DNA from 2 places in the Paenibacillus sp. GM2FR genome. Region 1 is predicted to be linked to the other one. Evidence: predicted binding sites of a transcription regulator. Region 1 holds the regulator's gene; the other holds the start of a gene.
The links. The regulator NrdR, encoded in region 1, represses ribonucleotide reductase genes. The targets are predictions, from matches to a motif close to AACACNATATATNGTGTT.
Positions count from the first base shown of each region.

Region 2: a site for NrdR is predicted at 3,037-3,054, ahead of PAEVO_RS00290 (anaerobic ribonucleoside triphosphate reductase). Genes of this name have one in related genera too.

Region 1 covers NZ_MKZM01000008.1:3,976,908-3,983,992, reverse strand. Annotated here, with positions in the region: gene mutM (DNA-formamidopyrimidine glycosylase) at 1-3, shown strand, start outside; gene PAEVO_RS18020 (MntP/YtaF family protein) at 126-866, shown strand; gene coaE (dephospho-CoA kinase) at 876-1,475, shown strand; gene PAEVO_RS18010 (lytic transglycosylase domain-containing protein) at 1,472-2,038, shown strand; gene PAEVO_RS18005 (alpha/beta-type small acid-soluble spore protein) at 2,107-2,334, opposite strand; gene nrdR (transcriptional regulator NrdR) at 2,483-2,956, shown strand; tRNA gene PAEVO_RS17995 (tRNA-Ala) at 3,133-3,205, shown strand; gene PAEVO_RS17990 (aldo/keto reductase) at 3,506-4,357, opposite strand; gene PAEVO_RS17985 (MerR family transcriptional regulator) at 4,532-4,981, shown strand; gene PAEVO_RS17980 (alpha/beta hydrolase) at 5,520-6,461, shown strand; gene PAEVO_RS17975 (YbjQ family protein) at 6,978-7,085, opposite strand, start outside.
Region 2 covers NZ_MKZM01000008.1:32,676-39,760, forward strand. Annotated here, with positions in the region: gene PAEVO_RS00270 (HelD family protein) at 1-146, shown strand, start outside; gene PAEVO_RS34565 (hypothetical protein) at 269-397, opposite strand; gene PAEVO_RS00275 (hypothetical protein) at 439-720, opposite strand; gene PAEVO_RS00280 (replication-associated recombination protein A) at 960-2,267, shown strand; gene PAEVO_RS00285 (PCYCGC motif-containing (lipo)protein) at 2,318-2,854, shown strand; gene PAEVO_RS00290 (anaerobic ribonucleoside triphosphate reductase) at 3,089-5,323, shown strand; gene nrdG (anaerobic ribonucleoside-triphosphate reductase activating protein) at 5,320-5,823, shown strand; gene mnmA (tRNA 2-thiouridine(34) synthase MnmA) at 5,898-7,007, opposite strand.

The DNA.
Region 1 (7,085 bases):
TAATCCAATAGGCGTGCACCCATTCCTTTCCCTACACATATAATGTGGAACATATGTGGAGCGCATGGAGCTGCTCTTCTTCATGAATGAGCCGCTTGATGTGGAGCTTACGAGGAGGGAAAAGGGTGCTCAGTCATATTTTCTCGTCTGCGCTGCTGGCCATGGCGTTAAGCCTGGACGGATTTGGCGCGGGGGTTACATACGGTCTGCGCAAAACAAGGATACCGCTGCTGTCTGTATTGATCATCTCGCTATGTTCCGGCTTGGTGCTCGGCGCCTCCATGCAGGCAGGCGCGCTGTTGCAGCGGTTCTTATCCCCATCTGTGGCGTCCGTGATCGGAGCCGCCATTTTGATTCTGCTGGGCTTATGGTCTCTATATCAGCAAGTTCGCAGAAAAAACGAGTCTGATGTGCAGCCGGTTTCTAATAGGGATATTTCCCAGTCCCTTATGGAAACGAAGGCGGCTGACTATCAAGTGAAATCACGACGTGAGGTTAACACGGCAGGTCAAGAGCATGTTCAGCGGGCGGTATTCTCTCTTGAGATTCCAAAGATCGGCATTGTCATTCAAATTCTCCGCAGTCCATCAAAAGCGGATCTGGACGACTCCGGCAGCATCTCCCCGTGGGAGGCGATGTGGCTCGGGATCGCGTTATCGCTCGATGCGTTCGGAGCAGGACTTGGCGCTGCCATGCTGGGCTTCTCACCGCTAGGTACGGCAGCTATCGTTTCCTTGTTTAGCGGGATATTCCTGGTGCTGGGCATGAGGGTTGGTTTACGCTTTGCATCCAAGGGCGGCATGCGTTTTATCTCTTATTTGCCTGCTTTTTTGTTAATCGTCATGGGTATAATGAAGCTGTTATGAGGTGAAGTCATGAATATCGGTTTAACCGGAGGAATTGCAACAGGCAAGAGCACCGTGTCCTCTATGTTGACCAAGAAGGGAGCACTTCTCGTCGATGCGGATCTTATCGCCCGGGAAGTCATGCTCCCGGGTCATCCGGTGCTGGGTAAAGTGACCGAACATTTTGGACAAGCGATCCTGTTTGAGGACGGTACGTTGAATCGAAAAAAACTCGGGGAAATGATCTTCCATCATCCCGAGCAGAGAACGGTGTTGAATGAGATCACGCACCCGGCGATCCGGCAGGAAATCCGGGAACGGACGGAAGCATATGAGCGGCAGTATCCCGACCGGCTCGTGGTAGCGGATATTCCGCTGCTGCTTGAGGCAAGGGAGCAGTATTCTTATCTTGACCAGATTGCTGTCGTTTATGTGCCGCGAGAGCTGCAGCTTGAGCGCCTGATGGTGCGCGATGATCTTAACCGGGAAGCGGCAGAAGCGCGTTTAAACAGCCAGATGGATATCGAGGAGAAGAAGCGTCTGGCGGATATCCTCATCGATAACAGCGGAACATTGGCCGAAACACAGCAGCAGGTGGACAACCTGTGGGGCAGGTTGGTTCGGTTATGAAGTGGCTCCGTAAAAAAAGAGTGCTGCTCCTGCTGTTTGTTTCTTTTGTAGCGCTGCTGTTTCTGAGCTCGAACTGGATGACCTTGCTGTATCCGATTCATTATAAGGATGAAATTCGGAAGCATGCCGCTTATTATGAGGTTGATCCATTCCTGGTGGCTTCCATCATACGAGTAGAAACGAACTTCAAGCCGGGCAAGGAGTCCAAGAAAGGCGCGCTGGGCATTATGCAGCTGATGCCGGATACGGCGAACTGGGCGATGGAAATGGCCAAGCTGCCGTCGGTGAACCTGCTGAGCGTGAAGAATGAAGTGGATGCGAATATCCAGCTCGGCACCTGGTATATTCAGAACCTGCACAAGGAAATGGACGGCAATCCGATTGCCGCCATCGCTGCCTATAATGCAGGCCCCGGGAACGTCAAGAATTGGATCAACAAGGGCATGTGGGATGGAACCTACGAGAATGTGAAGAGTATTCCCATCGGGGAAACCCGTCACTATGTACAGCGCGTGATTTATTATTATAATCAATATACGGATGTGTATAAGGACGGCTTTTAACGAAAAAAGAGCGCTGGACAGGCTCTTACATCGAGCCGTCCAACACTCCTTTTTTAAGGAAGAATCAATTATTGACCGGAGAATTGACCAGCCAATTGTTGCTCGGCCAGGGTTACAAGACGCTTTGTGATGTATCCCCCGATCGAACCGTTCTCGTAGGAAGTCATGTTACCTTGGTATCCGTCTTGTGGAATGGAGATACCAAGTTCTTGAGCTACCTCGTACTTCAATTGCTCAAGAGCAGCGTTTGCGCGAGGAACAACCAGGTTGTTGGAGTTGTTGTTGCTTTGTGCCATGTTAAGTTCACCTCCTTGGGTTGGTAAAAGTATTATGTCTCGGGTTTCGCATTTTCATAACATAAAAGAAAAAAGTTTTGCTGGTAAATTTTTCTTAAGCGCCATTAAGGCTAAAATACGCTGAAACGAAGGAAGTGAAGTTGACTTTATGAAATGTCCATATTGCAGTTATGCCGGGACGAAAGTGCTTGATTCCAGGCCTGCCAACGAGAATAAATCCATCCGCCGCCGCAGGGAATGCGAGCAGTGCAGCAAGAGATTCACAACCTTTGAGATGGTGGAGGAAACGCCGCTGATCGTCGTGAAGAAGGACGGAAGCCGCGAAGAATTCAGCCGGGAGAAGGTACTCCGCGGTTTGATACGTGCATGCGAGAAGCGTCCGGTATCGGTGGACCAGCTGGATATGATCGTATCGGATGTTGAGAAGGCACTGCGAAATACCGCAGCAGCAGAGGTGGAGAGCCGCCAGATCGGGGAGCTTCTGATGGAACGGTTATATCCAGTCGACGAAGTGGCTTACGTCCGGTTTGCATCCGTGTACCGGCAGTTCAAGGATATCAATATGTTTATGAAGGAACTGAAAAGCCTGCTGTCCAAGGATACGGACGGTCAGGAGCTGTAAGAGCGCCGGGGTTCCGCGTGATCCAGGTGCTCTTCCGGTGCTCCCATGGCGCCCATCCTCATTATCGATAAGTGACATGATATAGAGAAGTAAAAGGGATACAGCACGTCATCAAAAAATGTGAAAAACATGTTGACATGCCTGCTGATTTTTTATATGATATAGAAGTCGCTTACGGGGCCTTAGCTCAGCTGGGAGAGCGCATCGCTGGCAGCGATGAGGTCAGGGGTTCGATCCCCCTAGGCTCCATATGAAGAAAACCCTTGATGGTACATCAAGGGTTTTTTTGTTTTTTAATGACTTGTTAATTCTTTTCAGAAAAGGTCTTGGGGGCGAATTGGGGACGAAATTGAATACAATGATGGGTAATCAATTTAAATCATGAAAACAAGCAGCGTGGGGGTTCCCGGCGCTGCTTGTTTTATTTTCGCGACCCGATCCTATCCAGGACAAACAATTTGCAATTCAAGTAAAGAAAGGACAGGGGCGCACTGTCCTTTCTTTATAGATGAGGATGAACGCGTGATGAGTTTACGGTTCGATCAAGGTTTACAGATCGACTTTCCAGTTGCCCATCATCTTGGCGACTTCCGGATCGCGGTACGATAAGAAAAGACTTTTCCGCGTATCGAGGGTGGAAATTTGTTCGATATCGTCCGCGTTCAACGCAAAGTCGAAAATGTTGAAGTTTTCGACGATCCGCTCTTTTCTCACTGATTTTGGAATGACAACGACTTCACGTTGAACAAGCCAGCGCAGCACGACCTGAGCGACGGACTTGTTGTATTTTTCCGCGATCGAGGTCAGCACTTCGTTGCCAAACATGTTGTTGCGTCCTTCAGCGAGCGGCCCCCACGATTGGTGCTGCACTCCCTGCTCTTTCATAAAAGCGGTGTTCTCGATTTGCTGGTAGAAGGGGTGCGTTTCGACCTGGTTGACGGCGGGCACGATTTTGTTATTCACGATGAGGTCCATAAGTCGATCGGGCAGGAAGTTGCTGACACCGATCGCTTTGATTTTGCTTTCGCGGTACAGGTCTTCCATCGCACGCCAAGCGCCGTAGTAATCGCCAAACGGCTGGTGAATAAGGTACAGATCGAGATAGTCGAGCTGCAGCTTCCTCAAGGATTTGGCAAACGCCAGCTTGGCACTCTCGTAGCCGGCATCCTGAACCCAGAGCTTGGTCGTGATGAACAGCTCTTCACGCGGTACGCCGCTGCGCTTGATCGCGCGTCCGACCGCTTCCTCATTCAGATAACCCGCGGCGGTGTCGATCAGGCGGTAACCGGCCATCAGCGCTTCATATACTGCATTCTCGCATTCTTCAGCATCGGGAATTTGGTAGACTCCGAAGCCGATGATCGGCATTTTCACTCCGTTGTTCAATGTTACAGTTTGCATTGTAATTCCTCCCATGGTTCAAATGTAAAACGGCAAACGGCCGCGAATCCCGTGAATCGGGCACCTCAGCGGGGCTTCCGCTTTCGGTCGATTTGCATTACAATAAGCCTACTGCCTTCGTGTTACACGAAGTCAAGCCGTCTTCAAAAATTTATTTTCCAAGGAGGATTACACATGCATACGGTCAAAGAAGCCGCCCTGATTACGGGACTTACCGAGCACGCCGTGCGCTTTTATACGGATAAAGGCCTGGTGCCAAGCGTACAGCGCAATCAAAACAACATTCGGATGTTCGACGAAGAATCGATCAACTGGCTGCATGGCGTCAAATGCCTCAAGCAATCCGGGATGCCGATTGAAGTCATTAAAACGTACGTCGACCTCTGCCTCGAAGGGGATTCGACCATTCCGCAACGCTACACTCTCATAATGGAGCATAAAGAAGCGGCGCTCGTTAAGCTCGAAGAAGCCAAACAGCACATTGCCCATTTGGAACAAAAAACCGTCCTATATCAGGCCATTTTGGAGCACCGCGCTCCAGACACGACCAATCCCGGCAACTGGGACAAAATTCAGCATATGCATGGTGACGTATTTTACTCGCCTTCGGTTCGGAAGGCGTGAGAGATATTCGTCCGCACATCAACCGCATCGAAGAAAATCTTCGGTTTTAAACTCCTGATTGGCTTGGCAATGAACAAGAGCCGCGTCACGCTAGATTGAACTATCGGGTACGACAGTATTATGGTTGATGATACGCATCCCCGTGCTGTCTGTAACGGCAAGTATTAGGACCTCCTTTTGCGGAGGGCCCCTTTTTCCTCAATTTGTTCAATTCACATCTGCCAATACTACCCAAATCATTGATTAAGTTACAAATATGTGCGTAATTACATTTCCGGGTTCTTTGCAAATACAATGGGAATATTAGATTTCTAAATTAATTTGAAGGAAGTGTGTTACATGAATCTTTTTTAGCTATCTAAATCTAAATGTGATTTTAAAATTGAAACGCCTATTCACCTTCCGTGAATACCTGGTAATATGGATGTTGACACTTATTTTATGGTAAAGTAAGACAAATCTCGGGAACAAATGTTATATTCACAAATATTTCAAAATTTAATTTAACAAATCCAAAGAAGAGACAGGAGTTTTTAAAATGACAAATAAAGTCGTACTCGAAACAGCTGCTAAACAATTTGCGGAGGCGACAGCCAACCCTCCCTATTTGTTTGATCATGGCCCGGTGAAAGGCCGCGAAGTCGTCGATCAAGTCCAATCCGGCTCTGTGAATAAATTGCCGGTTGAAATAGAAGAATTGACCATTAACGGCGGCCCTAAGGGTAGTGTGTCTCTTACCATTGTCCGCCCGCAAAATGCACCGAGCGTGCTTCCGGTTATTCTGTACACACACGGAGCCGGCTGGGTATTCGGTAACGCACATACGCATGATCGACTGATCCGCGAATTGGCCGTTGGCTCCCAATCTGCAGTTGTGTTCACAAATTACAGTTTATCTCCCGAGAATCGCTATCCGGTAGCGATCGAAGAAGTGTACGCGGCACTCGACTGGGTGGCAGAGAACGGGAGCAAATACGGATTTGATACCAACCGTATTGTAGTAGCCGGTGATAGCGTCGGAGGCAACATGAGCGCAGCCATTACGCTGATGGCCAAAGATCGAAAAGGGCCGAAGATTCACAAACAATTGTTGTTCTACCCGGTAACGGACGCTTCATTCGGCAACGATTCCTACATACAATTCGCCGAAGGTTACTTTTTGCGTCGCGACGCGATGCAATGGTTCTGGGATCAATACACAACGGATCCGGAGCAAAGAAAAGAAATTTACGCATCTCCTCTGCAAGCGACAACTGAGCAATTGGCTGGGCTTCCTGAAGCTCTGGTAATTACAGGCGAAGCCGATGTATTGCGGGACGAGGGTGAAGCGTATGCCAATAAACTGCGGGAAGCCGGAGTTAGAGTAACGGCTGTTCGCTTCCAAGGCATCATCCATGACTTCGTGATGTTAAACGATTTGGCCGATACCGCGGCTGCTCGGGGAGCACTTCTACTAGCTAACGCTTGGATTCAGGTATAATCAACCCGGTTCAAGCACCTTTAGTAGATCCGAAGGTATCATCATTTTCGGATTTCAACTTATCTATATATTCTTTTCCTACTAAGAGTGAAAGACTTAAAGTTTCTCTTGCCCCAAAGTGGAAGACGGCACCTTTGGAGACATGCACGGAACTCCAGGTACCGTCTTCTTTTTTTTCAGATTCGACCGTAAAATTCGAAAGGAAGGAGCGGAGGATGTAAGTACTGATACTGTAATGAGGGTGACTGGGAAGGCGCCTGTCTCCTTCCAACAATTTGCACAGAGACACGCAGAAATCTGGATGCGGTAATTGGAATGGAATCAACAAAAATGAATATCAACAATACGTTGATAAATACGTTTCAAAATTAAAGGTCTAAAAAAATCCCATCAATTATGAATGATGGGATTTTTTTATTTATAAGAGATTTGAGATACCAAAGACGGCAAAGTATATAAGTTCTTGTCATAACTTAACGACAAGAACTTATATACGGAAAATTGACACTGTACCGGCTATACCACCACTGCGGTTCCGCTGACGGCCACCATCAGCATTCCCTCACGAATAACTTCATAGTCGATGTCCACTGCTATAATGGCGTTTGCCCCCAGGCGCACGGC
Region 2 (7,085 bases), 3.9 Mb from region 1:
CGGAGAAAGCTTGGGATGCCAAGCTGATGTATGTGGGATGTACGCGGGCACTGCATGAGCTGTGGCTGCTGCATGGGGAGCCGCTGCCTTCGTATATCATGACGGAGACCTCAGAAATTACGGCCAGCGGCTGGCCTGCGGAGTAAGGTGAGATGGTGTTACTAACGAAGTAACGTTAAGCGTGAAGAGGAAAGAACGGAAAATGTCCCGTGGGGTGGTACATGTCGGCATGTGCTTGTCTCTGCGGGTCATTTTGTTGTGCTTGTGCCTAACCAAGCATTTGGTAGGAAGAGCCCAGATTTTCGATAAACCGGATCAAAGTCCATACAGCGAGGATGGAACCTGCAGTTGCCAGGATGATGAAGAGTGTCATTTTTCGCATAGGCTTTCGTTTCAATTCAATAGCCTCCCTTCGTGCGTGGTATTCGAGTGATACGTTTATAATGAAACCTCGTCCTCTTCCTCATTTCGGATGCCCTGCTTATATTCATAGAGAATGATGGATGAACGAGTGAAGGCATAAAGGCCGACCAGGAACTGCAAGATGAGGATGGCATACAGCAGGTTAATCGCGAGTCTCTCATCGTCGAGGTATTCGGGCCCAAAGATCTCTTTTAATAGATTGTTATGGTTAACATGGGTATAGAGTCCAAGTAAACTGATCCCCATATTGATAGCCCCGTTTGATAAATTACGTTTGGACTTCTTGCGAGTTGTCATAGCCACTCTCCTTGGATAAGGATTCTCTATAGTCTCCTATAATATTGAACGCTCTGGAAAGATAAAAGTTGGTTATCATGTTAAACGAGCAGCGAATATCGATGGATTATTCGAATCACCAGATTGGATCTCATAGGCTAGCTACAGGCATAACGAAATCGAATATGGTATGATAGAGGCTGACGGATTTGATTGAAACCGGCTATCTTTGCATTGATATCAGACAAGGAAGTGTAGCAATGGATTTATTCAGTATCGGGCGTGAAGGGGACCGTGATTCCCGGCTGCTGGCCGATCGGATGCGCCCTTCGTCGCTGGATGAATATATAGGACAAGAACACATTATCGGTCCGGGCAAGCTGCTTAGACGGGCCATAGAGGCAGACCAGGTTTCTTCCATTTTATTGTACGGGCCGCCGGGATGCGGCAAAACAACGCTGGCCCATATTATCTCACAGCAAACGAAGGGGTACTTCGTTCGGCTGAATGCGGTGGAAGCCTCGGTTAAGGACGTGAGGGAAGTCATCGAGCAAGCCCAAAGCAACCGCAGCCTGTACGGCACCAAAACGATCCTGTTTCTGGATGAGGTTCACCGCTTTAACAGCTCAAGACAGGACGCGCTGCTGCCTGCCGTGGAGAACGGGACGATTATATTTATCGGCGCGACGACAGAGAACCCCTTTCATTACGTAAATGGGGCCTTGATGAGCCGTTCAACCTTGTTCCAGCTTGAGCCGCTGACTAAGAACCATTCCATGATCGCCATGTTGCGCGCGCTATCCGACCCAGATAAAGGTCTTGGCTTCATGGATCTCCAGGCCGATGAGGAAGCATTGGAGCATATTGCAACCATGGCGAACGGGGATATCCGGCGTGCACTGAATGCGCTTGAGCTGGCGGCGATGACGACCCCGCCTGATGCAGGCGGTACGGTTCATATTACGCTCGAAGTGGCCGAGGAATCGATCCGCAAGCCGCTCGTCAAGGCGGACGAGTCCACGCAGTATGACGTGCTATCCGCCTTTCATAAGAGCATTCGAGGTTCCAGCGATGCGGCCTTGTTCTGGTTCTTGTATGCGGTCGAAAAGCTGGGGATGGACCCGATGGTGTTCATCCGCCGTTTGATTGCTGCCAGCAGCGAGGATATCGGACTTGCCAATCCGCAAGCGATGGTGCAGGCGGTGAGTGCACTTGATGCCTACCGGAACAACGGGTGGCCGGAAGCCAAGCTTAACATTGCCCAGGCCATCCTGTTTGCGGTGGAGAGCCCGAAATCCGATGGCGTTGTGTCAGCCATATCCCGGGCGATGTCCGCCATGGATGAAGTGAAATCGGCAGAGGTTCCGCTTCATCTGCGTGATGCGCATTACTCGGGGGCGGTGAAGCTGGGACATGTCGGCTATAAGTATCCGCACGATTATCCGGGCCATTACGTCAAGCAGGAATATTTGCCGAAGGAGCTCTCCCGCCGGGTGTTCTATCAGGCGACGGAGCAGGGGAACGAAGCCAAGATCGCACATAATCAGCGATTACGACGCGAAGAATAGGGTCGTATTAACATGAATGGTAACTACGGCCGCGCAAATGGGGGAAATGAATGATGAAAACAGGGAAACAACGGTTTGCCATCCTGCTGCTGTCCGTCGGCATGGTGCTGAGCGGCTGCTCGGGAAAAAGCGCTTCGGAACAGGTCTCCAATGGACAGGCCGAGGCCGTGCATGAGCATGGGCATCAGACCCAGCTGTCCAATGGGGATATCCAGGAGGCGACGGCCTCGATAGACGAGCTGCCTGCCTTTTTGAAGAGCCAGACCAGCGAGCTCCAAACGATCTATGCATTATCCGCCCAGGTGAGTGATGTCCTGAAATATATTCCTTGTTATTGCGGCTGCGGGGACAGTGCCGGTCATGAGAGCAACCTGAACTGTTTTATTGATGAGATTCAGGAGGACGGCAGCGTGGTGTGGGACGATCATGGCACCCGCTGCGGGGTTTGCTTGGACATTGCCGTGGAATCTGCCAAAATGAGCAGCGAGGGCAAGAGTCTGATGGAGATTCGGATCGCAATCGACGAAAAATACAGCACAGGTTATGCTAAGCCGACACCAACCCCGATGCCGCCTGCCGAAAGTTAATCCTACTGCAGCTAAACCAAGAGGCACCCGATGTGATCGATATGATCGCTCGAGTGCCTTTTTGCTGTTGGGTATCAGGCCCTTCTTGGATGTTTTCAGGAATCGCCTGATCCGTTTCTCGGATTAATAAGCGTGATCTATCTCACAGCATTAAACTATATATGGATGTAAATTAATAAAATAAAACTATATATAGTATGTTGATGAGATGTAGACGAGGAGTTGATTATATTCATGAAAGTTATGAAGAGAGACGGATGCCTGGTGAATTTTGAGATAAGCCGGATCGTGGAGGCGGTGGATAAAGCATTTATTGCGGTTGAGGGTGCTTCCCGCAAGGAAGCCTCCTTGCGGATTGGGGATGAGGTTGCTCATGCCACCGCGGGTATGGAACAGGTGAGCGTGGAGGAAATTCAGGATATCGTTGTCGAGCATTTGCAAAGTACAGGATACGCAAAGGTGGCGTCAGCTTATCAACATTACAGGGAAACCCGTGATCTGGAGCGGATGCGGCGGGGAGAACTCTACAAGATCAGCAGGGATGTGATTGGGGTAACGAATCTGGATCTGCTCCGGGAGAATGCAAATCTGAACGGAGAATCCTTCAGTGGAAAAATGAGTCGGATCGGCTCCGAGTACGCCAAATGGATGGCAAGCAAATTCATCCTGCCTGGAGAACTCATGAGAGCGGTGAGGGATGGCTATGTGTACGTGCACGACCTGGACCAGTATGCACTCGGAACGACGAACTGCATTTTCATCCCATTTGACCGTCTATTGGCCAAGGGCTTCAATACCGGTAACGGATCGGTCAGGCCGCCGCAGAGCATCATGACCGCGATGGCGCTGGTGGCCATCATCTTTCAATCCCAGCAGAACAGTCAATTCGGCGGCGTGTCCGGAAATAAAATCGATTGGGATCTAGCGCCGTATGTCGGCAAATCGTTTCGTCGGCATTTCCGCAAAGGGCTTGCCTACTTCGGGGAAGCGGAGCATGGAGAGGATTGGTCATATGAACGAGCTCTTCAGGATAACGAAATATACATAGACAATGGGCTACTGAAGGACATGTACCCGACAATATATCACTACGCATATAACGAAACGGTAAATGAAGTAAAGCAGGCTGCGGAATCCCTGATCCATAATTTAAACACGATGAGCAGCCGGGCCGGCGGGCAAATTCCCTTTACATCGCTGAACTACGGCATGTGCACGTCAACCGAAGGTAGGCTGGTATCCCACGCTTTGCTGGATGCCACGATGAAAGGGCTCGGCGGCGGCGAGACGCCGATATTTCCGCAGCATATTTTTCAGTGCAAGCAAGGGGTTAACCAGGCGCAAGGGGAGCCCAATTACGATCTGTTCCTGAAAGCCGTTGAGTGCTCCAGCCGCAGGCTCTACCCGAATTTTGTCAATGTGGATGCGTCGTTTAATCTGGTCTACTATAACCCGGACGAGCCAGACACGATTATTGCCACCATGGGCTGCCGGACACGGACAATTTCAGACCGGTTCGGGCGAAACCGCCTGAGCGGCAAAGGCAACTTATCCTTTAATACGATCAATCTGGTTCGTCTCGGCATTGAGCATGGCATCATCGAAGGGAAACGGGATATGCCTGACCTGAATCTCTTCTATGAGCAGCTGGATCAGTATATGACCATTGCGGTAGAGGGTTTGATTCACCGTTACGAGCTGCAGGCCGACCAACCGGCCAAAGCGTCGGATTTTATGATGCGGGAAGGCGTGTGGGAAGGCGGCGAAACCCTGGCCCCGGAGGACAAGGTACGCGAACTGATTAAGCACGGTACCCTGGCGCTTGGATTTATCGGGCTGGCCGAATGCCTGAAGGCGTTGACCGGACTGCATCACGGAGAGGATGAGAACAGTCGCGTTCTGGGAATTGAGATCATCCGGCATATGCGCCAGTTTTGCGATGCAGCCAGTGAAAGATATAACCTGAACATCACGTTGTTTGCCACGCCGGCAGAAGGGTTGTCCGGAAAATTCACGAAGCTGGACCGGCAAACCTTCGGCGTGATCGAGGGTGTGACAGACCGCGAATATTATACGAACTCGTTTCATATTCCGGTGTACTATCCGATGGCAGCGTACCGCAAAATCCGTTCCGAAGCTCCTTTCCATGAGCTGTGTAATGCAGGAGCGATTTCGTATGTGGAGCTGGACGGCAACGCAAGGCAGAATACGGCTGCTTTTCAGGACATCGTGAAGTTTGCGCTGAAGCAGAACATTGGATATTTCTCTGTAAACCATCCCGTCGACCGTTGTCCGGCATGCAACTACGAAGGGATTATCGGAAGTGCTTGCCCTGGATGCGGCGCCTTGGAGGCGGATGGAAACTTCCAGCGGCTGCGGAGAGTGACGGGATACTTAACGGGCAATTATACCGAGCGCTTCAATTCGGCCAAGCAGGCTGAGGTCAGGGATCGGGTGAAGCATCTGTGAATGTGTGCGGATACATCCCCGAGAGCATCAATGAAGGTCCGGGACTTCGGGCAGTTCTATTCGTGAGCGGCTGCCGTCATGCGTGCGCCGGATGTTTTAATACAGATTCCTGGGACTTTGAAGCGGGGGAGCCGTTTACAGAAGAGTTGTCCGCGTCCATCCTGCAGGATATCATCGACAACCCCTTGCTGGATGGCGTGACCTTATGCGGTGGAGACCCGTTCTTCTCGCCGGAGGAATGCACGGTATTTGTACGCAAGCTCAGGACCCTCTGTCCCGGGAAAAGTGTATGGGCCTACACGGGCTTCACCTTTGAAGCGCTGCTGAGGCAGCCGAAGCTGCGCGAATTGGCGATGCAGTGCGATGTAATCGTGGATGGCAAATTCCAGCTGGAGTTAAGGGATGTCTCGCTTCCCTTTCGAGGCAGCTCCAATCAGCGTTTCATTGACGTAGCCGTCAGCCTAGAACGGGGAGAAACGGTAGAATATGTTCTTCGCTAGCAGGTAAAAAAAGAGCACACACTTTACGGATTCTTCCGTGTTAAGTGTGTGCTCTTTTCGTTCAGGCCAGCGGATTAATATGGAACTTTATCCGCCGTTTCGATCGTTCCTCCGCCAAGGCAGTCGTCCCCTTGGTAGAAGACAACGGCTTGTCCCGGCGTGATTGCTTTTTGCGGCTTCGCAAAAGCGACATGAACGGTTCCGTCTTCGCGCGGAGTTATCGTAACTTCCTGATCCGGCTGACGGTAGCGGAATTTCGCGGTGCAGGTGTAGGCGTCTTTGGGCATAGCGTCTTGTCCTGCAATCCAGTTGATTCCGGAGGCAACGAGTCCGGTTGAATACAAACTCGGATGATCGCCTTGAACAACGTACAGAATATTGTTAGTTAAATGTTTGTCGGCAACAAACCAAGGCTCTCCGGAGCCTGATCCGCCGATTCCGAGACCTTGGCGTTGTCCCAGCGTGTAGTACATCAAACCATCATGACGGCCCTTCACTTCGCCGGTGACAATGTCCACCATATCGCCGGATTGGGCGGGGAGGTATTGTCCAAGAAATTCCTTAAAATTCCGTTCGCCGATGAAGCAAACGCCGGTGCTGTCTTTTTTCTTGGCGGTATACAGTCCGGCTTCTTCGGCGAGTCGGCGGACCTCCGGTTTCGGCAGATGCCCGATCGGGAACATCGCCTTGGAGAGCTGCTCTTGGCTCAGCGCATTGAGGAAGTAGGTTTGATCCTTGTTGCTGTCGACGCCGCGCAGCAACCGGTACTGTCCGTCTTCCTCGATGACGCGGGCGTAATGGCCGGTAGCCACGTAGTCGGCTCCCAGATCCATAGCCTTGTTCAGAAATTCGCCGAATTTGATTTCACGGTTGCACATGACATCGGGGTTCGGCGTTCTCCCGGCTTTATATTCATCGAGGAAATAGGAAAATACTTTATCAAAGTATTCCTTCTCGAAATTGACGGTATAGTAGGGAATGTCGAGCTGCTCGCACACGCGGCGCACGTCTTCAGCGTCCGCTTCAGCTGTGCAGTAGCCAAGCTCATCGGTATCATCCCAGTTTTTCATAAAGATGCCGATCACTTCATAGCCCTGCTGTTTGAGCAGGAGCGCTGTTACGGAGGAGTCGACTCCTCCCGACATGCCGACAACGATACGAGTGTTATGTTTTTCTTTTGACATCGTTATCACCATTTTCATATTGAATTGTGCCCATGGAGGTATTTTAACATATTGGAACAAGGTTCACACGTTTCATTT